Stieleria varia: one gene and its partner. The main gene of each other region encodes a partner of the protein of the gene in region 2 in a complex. Links are inferred from orthologs where the notes say so. Each region holds a gene or a part of one and is shown on either strand. Other genes may lie near its edges.

What was found.
Region 1: the proteins of trxA (region 2) and Pla52nx_RS16755 are in contact, whole or in part, in a crystal structure (PDB 1F6M), measured with the Escherichia coli proteins. The link is inferred for Stieleria varia from one-to-one orthologs.

The regions. Positions count from the first base shown.
Region 1 is NZ_CP151726.1:4,981,531-4,986,852, forward strand. The notes cover bases 1,586-4,488. They hold Pla52nx_RS16755 (NAD(P)/FAD-dependent oxidoreductase), read right to left. Parts: upstream 3,620-4,488; coding sequence 2,552-3,619; downstream 1,586-2,551. Other genes in these bases: Pla52nx_RS16750 (hypothetical protein), read left to right, coding at 1,586-2,471; Pla52nx_RS16760 (glycosyltransferase), read right to left, coding at 3,721-4,488. Also shown: Pla52nx_RS16745 (Gfo/Idh/MocA family protein), read right to left, coding at 1-1,260; more of Pla52nx_RS16750, read left to right, coding at 1,527-1,585; more of Pla52nx_RS16760, read right to left, coding at 4,489-4,911.
Region 2 is NZ_CP151726.1:6,961,776-6,966,675, forward strand. The notes cover bases 368-3,325. They hold trxA (thioredoxin), read left to right. Parts: upstream 368-1,660; coding sequence 1,661-1,990; downstream 1,991-3,325. Other genes in these bases: Pla52nx_RS23365 (sugar phosphate isomerase/epimerase family protein), read left to right, coding at 368-458; Pla52nx_RS23370 (NUDIX hydrolase), read left to right, coding at 662-1,234; Pla52nx_RS23380 (alkaline phosphatase D family protein), read left to right, coding at 2,185-3,325. Also shown: more of Pla52nx_RS23365, read left to right, coding at 1-367; more of Pla52nx_RS23380, read left to right, coding at 3,326-3,711; Pla52nx_RS23385 (3-keto-disaccharide hydrolase), read left to right, coding at 3,836-4,900. UniProt on the Escherichia coli protein: Participates in various redox reactions through the reversible oxidation of its active center dithiol to a disulfide and catalyzes dithiol-disulfide exchange reactions.

The DNA.
Region 1 (5,322 bases), 2.0 Mb from region 2 along the record:
TTTCAAATTTGCCGCGTCCCACTCCAATGCCTTGCCAGCTCGATAGGCGACGTTGCCCAACAGAACGGATTCTGTCAGCGCGCCGGAGTAATCGAAGTTGCACGTGGTCGTTCCGCCGTTCTTGCAAGCTTCGATCCACTCGCGGTGGTGGCCAATGGAGTTGGCGATGGTTTCCGGTGGCGGCTCCCAGCCCTTGAATTTGTCTCGGGGGAACATGCGATAGTTGCTGTAGTCCGCGAACATATGTCCGTCGGTTCCGACAAACATGACTCCACTGCCGGGAACCTTTTCTCCGGCGACTTCTTTCGGGATGCGATTGCCGTCGTACCAAGTCAGCTTGACCGGCACCATGTTCTCACGTTTGGGGAACTGGTAAGTGACTTGCAAACCCAGCGGGCAGGTTTCCGGATGGACAGCAGGACCTTCTGCAACACAGCTTGTCGGGTGTCGCAGTTTCAATGCCCAGAAGGGCAAGTCCATGTAGTGGCAGCCCATGTCGCCCAGCGTTCCTTGGCCGAAGTCCCACCAGCGTCGCCAGTTGGCCGGATGATAACGACCGGCAACGTAGGGACGCTCGGGTGCCGGGCCAAGCCAAAGGTTCCAGTCGAGTGTCGCTGGTGGTTCTTCACCGCCTTCGGGGCGATCACCGCCGCCCCAACCTTTGCCGACCCACACGTGAACTTCACCGACATCGCCGATCGCGCCCGACTGGATGATTTCGACCACGCGTCGATAGTTATTTCCGGCGTGGATCTGTGTGCCCATTTGCGTGACCACGCCCATCTCCTTCGCGGCCTCGGCGATCTTTCGAGCTTCCGTCACCGTATGCGTCAGTGGTTTTTCACAATAACAGTGCAATCCCGCCTTGATGCCTCGCATGGCCGCAGGAGCGTGGTTGTGATCCGCCGTCGCAACCACGATCGCATCGGCTTTGTCAGATTCCTGGGCGATCATCTCGCGATAGTCGCGGTACGTTCGGGCGTCTGGGAAACTGCTTTTCGCGCGATCCAAATACAACTGGTCCACATCGCACAACGCGACAATGTTTTCTTCTTTGACGCCATCGATGTTCGCCGACGCGCGGTTAGCGGTGCCGACGCAAATGATTTTCAGCAGGCTGTTGGCTGACGTCGACTGCGCGGGGGCAAGCTCCGTCCAGAATCCGCCGGAGACCGAACCGGCTGCAGCCGCTACCGCGGATGCTTTGAGGAACTGTCGACGTCGAGGGTTGTGCGATTGTTTCGGAGTAGGTTTTGTCATTTCAATTGGCGGGGGGAGTGTGGAGAAATGGGGAGGGAGCAACATGCTGGAACGACGAGCGTGCGTCACGCAAGCAGTAGCTTAATCGACCCCGACTGCCCTGTGGGTAGGCGACGCCGGGTGGGCGGGGACCAGATCAAATTAGTTGTTGGTTGCCCGACGATGTCAGGAATTTGCCAGCTAGCCCTCCAAAACGGTATGCCAGCAGGAAAAAACAAACAGATCATCATGTTGTCTTCGCCCGATTTGGCCAGACATTTAGTACCATGCAGGTCTTTCCATTCGACTCTCGTTATCGACGACACTTACCACACATGCAGATCAAGTGCCCCGGCTGTTCCAAGGTTCTCAACATCCCCGACACGGCGGCGGGAAGGGTCGTGCAGTGTCCTTGTGGCAAGCAACTAAGGGCTCCCGGTGGGTCACCTGCGGTAGCGGCTTCGGCACCAGCCGCTCAACCGATGGGAGCCGCACCCGCCCGCGTCGCTCGACCGCAACAGCCGACCGCCCCCATCGGTGGAGGTTTTGGGTTGGACGACGATTTGTTTTCCGAGTTGACCGATACCGATATGAGCGGAATCGCCGCCGTGGCACGACCGGGAGTCCCTCAAAAAGCTGTGGCAGCCGCTCCCAGTGCAATGCTGAAGCAATACGCTGGCGAAGATACCAATGCGAAGAAAGCCCTGAAGCCTGGACAACGCCCTGGAACATTGACCTTCCTCGGAGTCCTCAATATCCTCGGCGCTTTGCTGATGGGTGGCATCATCGCGTTGGTTGTTGGCGTTGCTGCCATGCTGCAAATTGATCCGGCCATCTTACTCGGAGGCATGGCTGACGCGACGATTGCATTTATCGTTGCTACCGTCGTATTTTGGTTCATTCTGCATACTGGCGTCGCCATTTCCTGCTTCGTTCCGTCCTGGTTCACCTGGCAGGTCCTGATCTTCGGTTACGCGTTCATGACGAGCTATCGAGTCTTGGACATCACATGGTCGATCATGACAGAAGGCTTCGTGCTCGGACGATTCTTTCAGATGATGATGTATCTCATTGCATCCATTTGTTTTTGGGCGTACGCCCACCAGGACGAATCACGAAAGTTCTACCAAGTCGGTCCATTAAAGGCGCCGCAGGTGCTCGCGGCGAACATCCTGGGCGTATTGTTCGGCATTGGATTCGGCATCATGCCCTTCTTTCTCACCATTGAGTGAGCACGGCAGACGTGTTGATACCCGAGTCCTCGTGCTCATTCTGAATCTGCGTTGCAGCTTTCGAGAAATTGATCCTACACTCACTCAAGTTCAGCGAGGTAACGTTCCGCGTCCAGTGCTGCCATGCAGCCTGTTCCTGCTGACGTGATGGCTTGTCGATAGTAGTCGTCAGCCACGTCACCGGCTGCGAAGACGCCTGCGGCGCTGGTGTTTGTCCGGAACGCTTTTTTCCATTGAATGTAGCCTTCCGAGTTCATTTCGACGGCACCGTCCAGGAACGCAGTGTTGGGCGTGTGCCCAATGGCGACGAACATGCCGCCCACCGTCAAGTCGCGAATGCTGTCGTCCAACGTGCTCTTCACGCGCAGGTTATTGACCAATTTGCCGTCTCCCTGGACCTCCTCGACCACGGTATTCCAGAGAACTTCGATCTTGGAATGGTTCAACGCGCGATCCTGCATGACTTTGGAAGCGCGCATTTCGTCGCGGCGGATCAGCATGTAGATCGTTGCCGCGTCCTTCAGATTCGCAAGATAGACGGCTTCCTCCACCGCAGAGTCACCGCCGCCGACGACGGCCAGCGGCTTGCTGCGATAGATCGGCAGCGCACCATCGCAGACCGCACAGGCGCTAACGCCTTTGTTCTTGTATTCTTCTTCGCTTGGCAGTCCCAAGTAGTTTGCACGTGCGCCGGTCGCGATGATCACGGTGTGTGCCTCGACTGTGTCGCCGCTGCCTGTGGTCAGTTTGCGGGTGTCGCCGCTGAAATCCACACTCACGATGTCGTCACCGACGACTCGGGTGCCGAAGTTGAGCGCCTGCTGTTTCATCAACTCCATCAACTCGGTGCCTTGAACGGCATAATGCGGCTGGCCGTCTTTTTCGTGCCCGGTCGGAGCGGGAGGCAGATTCCAGTGTCGATCCTTGTCAACCGCCGACTCGATGAACGCACGAACGTTACCTGCCGGAAAGCCTGCGTAATTTTCGACTTCGGTGGTAAATGCCAACTGGCCCAACGGAACCATTTCCGGTCTGACGGTGCCCTCATAGAGCAGCGGATTCAAATTGGCGCGAGCGGCGTAAATGGCTGCTGACCAGCCGGCGGGGCCGCTACCAATGATGATCGTCTTTTCGATTTCGTTGCTCACGCTCTGGGTGACTCCTATAGTCGAACTGCGTTTATTTTCGAATGCGTTGTGCGAATCTGGATCGGAATGGGTTCTGGCCCGAAATTCTGTTTGAGCCAGGATTATAGGGAGCCTTGCAAAGGCTGACACCTGGGCATCAGGCTCTTGTAGTGCGAACGGTAAGACTCGATCATCGAGGGGATGGAGAAATCCGCTCTCACGCGAGCCTGGTTTGCTTCGCCGAGGCGCTCAGCCAATTCCGGATTGTCAAGCAGCGCATCGATCCGCCGCATCATCTCATTGGAGTCGCCCGCAGGAAAACTTTGGTGCTCCTTCGCATGCGACAAAAGTTCGTCACTGCCCTCCACCAGACTGCACACGACTGGGCGGCCAGCCGCCATGGCTTCCAAGATCACGTTCGGCATGCCTTCGTAGTGGCTGGGCAAGACCAACAAGCGAGCCGCTCGCAGGAAAGCTCCAATATCGCTTTGCCAAGGCAATAGTTGGCACCTTTCAGGTCCAACAAGGTCCGCCCATCGTTGCAGGCCGCTGCGCAAGGGTCCATCGCCAATCAGCAGCAACTTGCGCCGACTGCCGATGGGTGCGATGGTATCGATTTGCGACTGCAGCAACTCAATCCCCTTTTGCGGATGAAATCGCCCGACGAAAAGCACGACATCGCTGTCCGCGTCCCAGGACATGACGGAGGGCCAACTGGCGGGCGTTGCAACACTGAATCGTGGAACATCGACGCCGTTGGGGATCACGCGTGTGCGCTCCAGTGAGCAACCAAGATGCGATTGAGCGAAACGGGCAACCGCTCCGCTGACGCAAACCAGTGAATCCATCCTGGATACGGCTCGCCGCTCCAGAAAGCACCTCATGCGGTTTCGCTCGGCTACGCGAAGCCCACCGACGAAACAGGGCATCGGCGACAGGGGAACTACGGATTCGGTATCGTCGGGTAAACCGGCATTCTTGGTTTTGCCGATCGCTCGCAATGCCATCGCGGTCAAGCAGTTTGCGTGGAAGAGAAACGACTGGCAGACATCCGGTGTCGAAACGCTGAGCCAATCAATCAGACGACGACGAGCTTTCCAAAACGCCAAGACGTTGTTCGCATCCGCCGACGTGATTTCGATCCCGCTTTCCAAAATCTTGTCCACCAACCCCGCTTTCTTTCCCGTCGGCAGCGAGCCGATAGAAAACACCCGGACTTGGTCACCTTGCTCGTGCATTCCGCTCGCCAACTCGGCCAGACAACGCTCCGCGCCACCGGCAAAGAGCTCCGTGATAACAAAATCGATTTTCATGATGGGGGAGGATCAAGAACGAGCGGAGCGCTGCCGACCTTACTGTGTATCCAAAGTGGATCACAACATCGTTAAGCGGCTTTTTGCGGTGCTTTGTTTCACATCGAATGCGTATAATGTTGTAAGGACAAGATCGTCATGACCCGCCAGTTGGGGCATGCATGATCGGCACAAATGTCCTGATCGATGAGGGTTTACAACACATGACGTTTTGATGGGATTTTCGAGCCCGGAGCCCGACAACTACGGGCGAATATTGCCGTAGCCACAAGACGCTGATTTTGTGGACAAGGCGGACGTGGCTTTCACCGACCAAACTTTCCCATGGCACCGTCCTGGACGGTACCCCACTGCGAGTCGCCCAAATGATTCACGCCAATCTGTTTACGATCGAAACTGTCCACGGTTTGA
Region 2 (4,900 bases):
TGACGGTGCCATCGGCGGAACTGGGCACGCCGTTCAACGAGGAAGTCGAGCATTTGCAAAAGCTCGTCGAGCTGGGCGAGAGCGAAGGCGTCCGCGTATCGGTGAAGTGCCAACTGGGTTGCTTGAGCGAAGACCCCGATACCCTGATGGTGCTGTGCAACAACGTCGACGGCTTGGGCATCACGCTGGACCCAAGCGTCTACGTGGCCGGCCCGGCAAAGAACAAGAGTCTGGACAAGATCCTCAAGTTCGTCTGTAACGTGCACTTGCGCGACACGCGTCCCGATGCATTCCAAGTCAGCGTGGGACAGGGCGAAGTCGACTATGGAAAACTGGTCACGCAACTGGAGCGAGACAAGTACACCCGCGCGTTGACCGTTCACATGTCGCCGCTGGAAGACCTGGATCATCGCGTGGAGCTTCGCAAATTACGCCGCTTGCTCGAAACACTTGTGTGACCAATATCCCCCCGGACGAATGCAGCGACGGTCCGACGGACTTTCAATTTCACCCCCAGCGGCTCCAAGTGATCTTGGGCCAGCATGTTTCAAAATCCGCCCGATCACCAACTCGATCACCAACTCGATCACCGGCCCCAACTCCTGCTCGATCACCGCTGAGCCCTGGGCTGGCATACGGTAGGCATCGAGGCCCCGCTCGCATGCAATCGCGGATGGCCGCCGTGCTGGTGGCCCTGTATCAATCACGCCAACCAGATCACGCCGGTCGATGGGTAATCCCGCTGACGCTCAGGCCGCCGACGATGGTCCATCACGGAGGCCAAATCAGCTTGCCGGGCGGCCGGATCGAGCCGGGCGAAACTCCGCAGCAAGCAGCCGAGCGGGAGTATTTGGAGGAATTAGGGCTGCCGCCCCTGACGCAACAATGGCTGGGAACGCTGTCGACCCAGTACGTTTTTGGCAGTGACCACTTGGTTCAACCGCAAGTTGCGATCCTGAAAACGCCCGAATCGGATTGGAGGCCGAACCCGTTAGAGGTCGCCCAGGTCATGGAAGTGCCGTTGGCAGCTTTGGTCAACCGCGAAAACAGAAAAACCATTCGACGCAGACGCAGAGTCCGAGCCGTGTCGACGCAAAACGAACCCGTAAACACCGTTTTGGGATTTCATTTCTCGATCCCGGTCATTTCCGTCGGACCCCATCGGATTTGGGGTGCAACGGCGATGATCCTGGACGAATTGGCCCAATGTTTGCTTCAATGTCAAGCCGATTAGGTTTGCGTGGTTTCCGGTGCCAAATTGACATCAGGCACCGCACTCCTACAATTCACGAGAGATTACGGCAGACATCGACGTTTTAGTGAGCCGACAGCGCTAGCGGGCTGTTGATTTAGTGAGCCGCGACGCGTAAGCGGCCGGGCCTACCGCATTGCCCGGTGCCTTACGGCCCACGGCTCAACCTTGCGTTCCCAATTTCGATTAAATCAACAGGCCACTAGCCGCGGGCTTTATGGTGACGACCCAACCCCGTTCAATGCCCGTGGCTAGCGCCATCGGCTCACAGCAAATCCGTCACGCACCAAATCGACATCCTCGGCTGTAATTACCACATAATCTCCCGATATCGATTTTCAAACCAACTTGGCCACCGCAACTGAGCACCGGCCATTCCCACCTGTTCCCGAGCGAAGGAAGAACGCAATGGCCTCAGATGCCGTGAAAGAATTTACCGACGACAACTTTGACGCCGAAGTCCTGCAGTCAGACGGCGCGGTGCTGGTCGATTTCTGGGCACCCTGGTGCGGACCTTGCCGCCAGATCGCTCCCATGATCGATGAATTGGCTGGCGAGAATCCGTCTGCCAAGATCGGCAAGTTGAACATCGACGACAACCCTGGCGTGGCGCAACAGTTCGGCATCAGCAGCATCCCGACGCTGCTGTTGTTCAAGAACGGCGAAGTCACCGAGAGCTTCGTCGGCGTCCGCCCCAAGGCGGCCCTGCAAGAAGCCCTGGACTCGGCCGCCGTCTGATCAGCGACCCCGCTCAGCCAACCAACGAAAAACGCCGACCTCGCGTCGGCGTTTTTTATGCGCCACATGCTGTCGGCGAACGGGAAACGAGTCACTCCTGTGTGTCAGTTACAATGACTCTCCCCTAATCGCCCCACCTTGACCGGAGAAACTCATGAGTCAGCCGTTTCCACGTCGTGTCGCACTCAAAACCGATGAAGATGTCCGCGCTGACCGGACCACTTGGCGAAAAAGACAACCACGACATCGAACTGTACATCCAGAAAGACAGCGACTGGAAATCACTTGGCATCGCGACGTTGGACGGCGACGCATGGACGGCAACCTTTCGCATCCCCAACTGGGACGAAAAAACCGAAACGCCCTACATGCTGGTCTATCGAGAGACTCACCCCAGCGGCGTGGTCACCGAATCGATCTGGACGGGCAAGGTCAAAGCCAACCCAACGGGACGACCTCTGCGTCTGGGCGCGTTAACTTGCCAAAACGACTACGCGTTTCCGTACGAACCGGTTGCAAACAACTTGGTCAAACTTGATCCGGACATGTTGTACTTCTCCGGCGACCAACTCTACGAAGGACACGGCGGATACGGCATCATCCGTGAGCCGGCCGACCGCGCGATCTTGAACTACCTCCGCAAGTACTATCAGTTCGGCTGGGCGTTTCGCGAAGCGATGCAGGATCGACCGACTCTGTGCTTGCCCGACGACCACGATGTCTTTCAAGGAAACATTTGGGGCGAAGGCGGTAAGCCGATGGACATCAAGACCGGCGGTGCGTCGTCCAACGGCGGCTACATCGAGCCGGCTCGCATGGTCAACGCGGTCCACAAAACCAACTGCGCCCACCATCCCGACTTTGCCGATCCCAATCCCGTCCTCCAAGACATCAGCGTTTACTACGGAGACATGGTTTACGGCGACGTTAGCTTTGCCATCATCGCTGATCGACAGTTCAAGAGTGGTCCGCAGATGGTGGACACCGGCAGCGGACGTGCCGACCACCTCACCGATCGCGATATCGATCCGTATAAACTCGACAAGCCGGGTTTGATTCTGTTGGGCGAACGTCAAGAAGAATTCTTGCGTCAATGGGCGTCCGACTGGCGAGGCCACACGATGAAGGTCTTATTGAGTCAAACCGTTTTCGCCGGTGTGGCAACCCATCACGGTGGCTACAACGGATACCTTGTCGCCGACCTCGACTCGGGCGGCTGGCCGCAGACACCACGCAACCATGCGATCCGAATCGTGCGCCCCGCCATGCCCCTGCACATCAATGGCGATCAACACTTGACCTCACTGACTCAGTACGGCGTCGACAAACAACGCGATTCCAATTGGTCGTTTTGCACACCGGCGATCGCCGCCGGGTATCCTCGCTGGTGGCGACCAGACGAAGTCGGCATGCCGCACGAGCATCGCCCGAAACACGGACTGCCCCACACGGGTGAATACCTCGATGGGCTGGGCAACAAAGTTTACGTGTACGCGGTGGGCAACCCCGAAGTCGGCACCGCAAAGAATCGATACGACAAGGCCCACCAAAAGGGCAGCGGCTTTGGCTTGGTGACGATCGACACAGACGCCAAAACGTACACGCTGGACGCCTTTCGATTCTTGGTCGATCCCACCGACGGCAAGCCTGAGAACCAGTTTCCCGGCTGGCCCGTGACGATCCACCAAAAAGAAAACGCAGGCGAAAACGTGATCCGGTGACGAAAGTCCGCGCGTCCCCAAGCCGGTACACCAGCAGAACCATGTGTCGCCTGGATCGGGTTATACTGCTGTGCTTTCTCTCTCCACCCTTCCTGAAACCATCCCACCTCGATCCCCATTCATCATGAAAACACCAAGACTCCTTTCCATCACGCTCGCTCTCACACTGATGGCGTCGTTCGCCGCCGCCGAAGCACCCACGGGCTCCACCGAAATCTTCAACGGCACTGACCTGCAAGGCTGGACCGCACGTCCACACTTCAGCCCCGTCAAACTCGCGGAGATGCCGGAGGACGAACGCAACGCTCAAGTCGAAAAATGGATGGACGAAGCCAACCAGCATTGGACGGTCGAAAATGGAGAGCTCGTCAATGACGGAAAAGGTCCCTACCTGACAACAGCCAAGGACTACGGCGACTATGAATTGGTCCTGGAGTACAAAACCGTGGCCAAGGCGGACAGCGGCATCTACCTCAAAGCGACACCGCAAGTTCAGATTTGGGACTCGACTGACGAAGGCAAGTTCAACTTGGGCGCCGACAAAGGCAGCGGCGGACTTTGGAACAACAGCGCCGGCGCACCAGGCAAAGACCCCATCGTTCTGGCCGATAAACCATTTGGCGAGTGGAACAAGTTTCGCATCTTGCAAGTCGGTGCCAGAACCTCGGTTTGGCTCAATGACAAAATGGTCGTCGATCATGCGATCATGGAAAACTACTGGGACCGCGCGGCTCCCCTGTTCGCATCCGGCCCGATCGAGTTGCAAACCCACGGCGGAGAAATCCGCTGGCGCAACATTGCGATTCGCGAACTGACGCCCGAACAAGCCAACGAGGTGCTCAGCAGCCACAACAACTCTGGATTCAACAGCCTGTTCAACGGCAATGACTTGAGCGGATGGCAAGGTGCCAACGAGAATTACGAAGTCGTCGAGGGCGCGATCCAGTGCAAAGAGGGCAAGGGCGGCACGCTGTTGACCGACGGCGAATACAAGGACTTTGTCGCTCGCGTCGAGTTCATGTTGCCACCCGGCGGCAACAATGGACTGGCCATTCGCGCGCCTCTCAACGGCGACCCTGCTTATGTGGCAATGTGCGAACTACAAGTGCTCGATTCGGAACACCCCAAGTATGCAAAGCTGGACGCTCGCCAGTACCACGGCAGTGCGTACGGCATGGCCGCTGCCCAC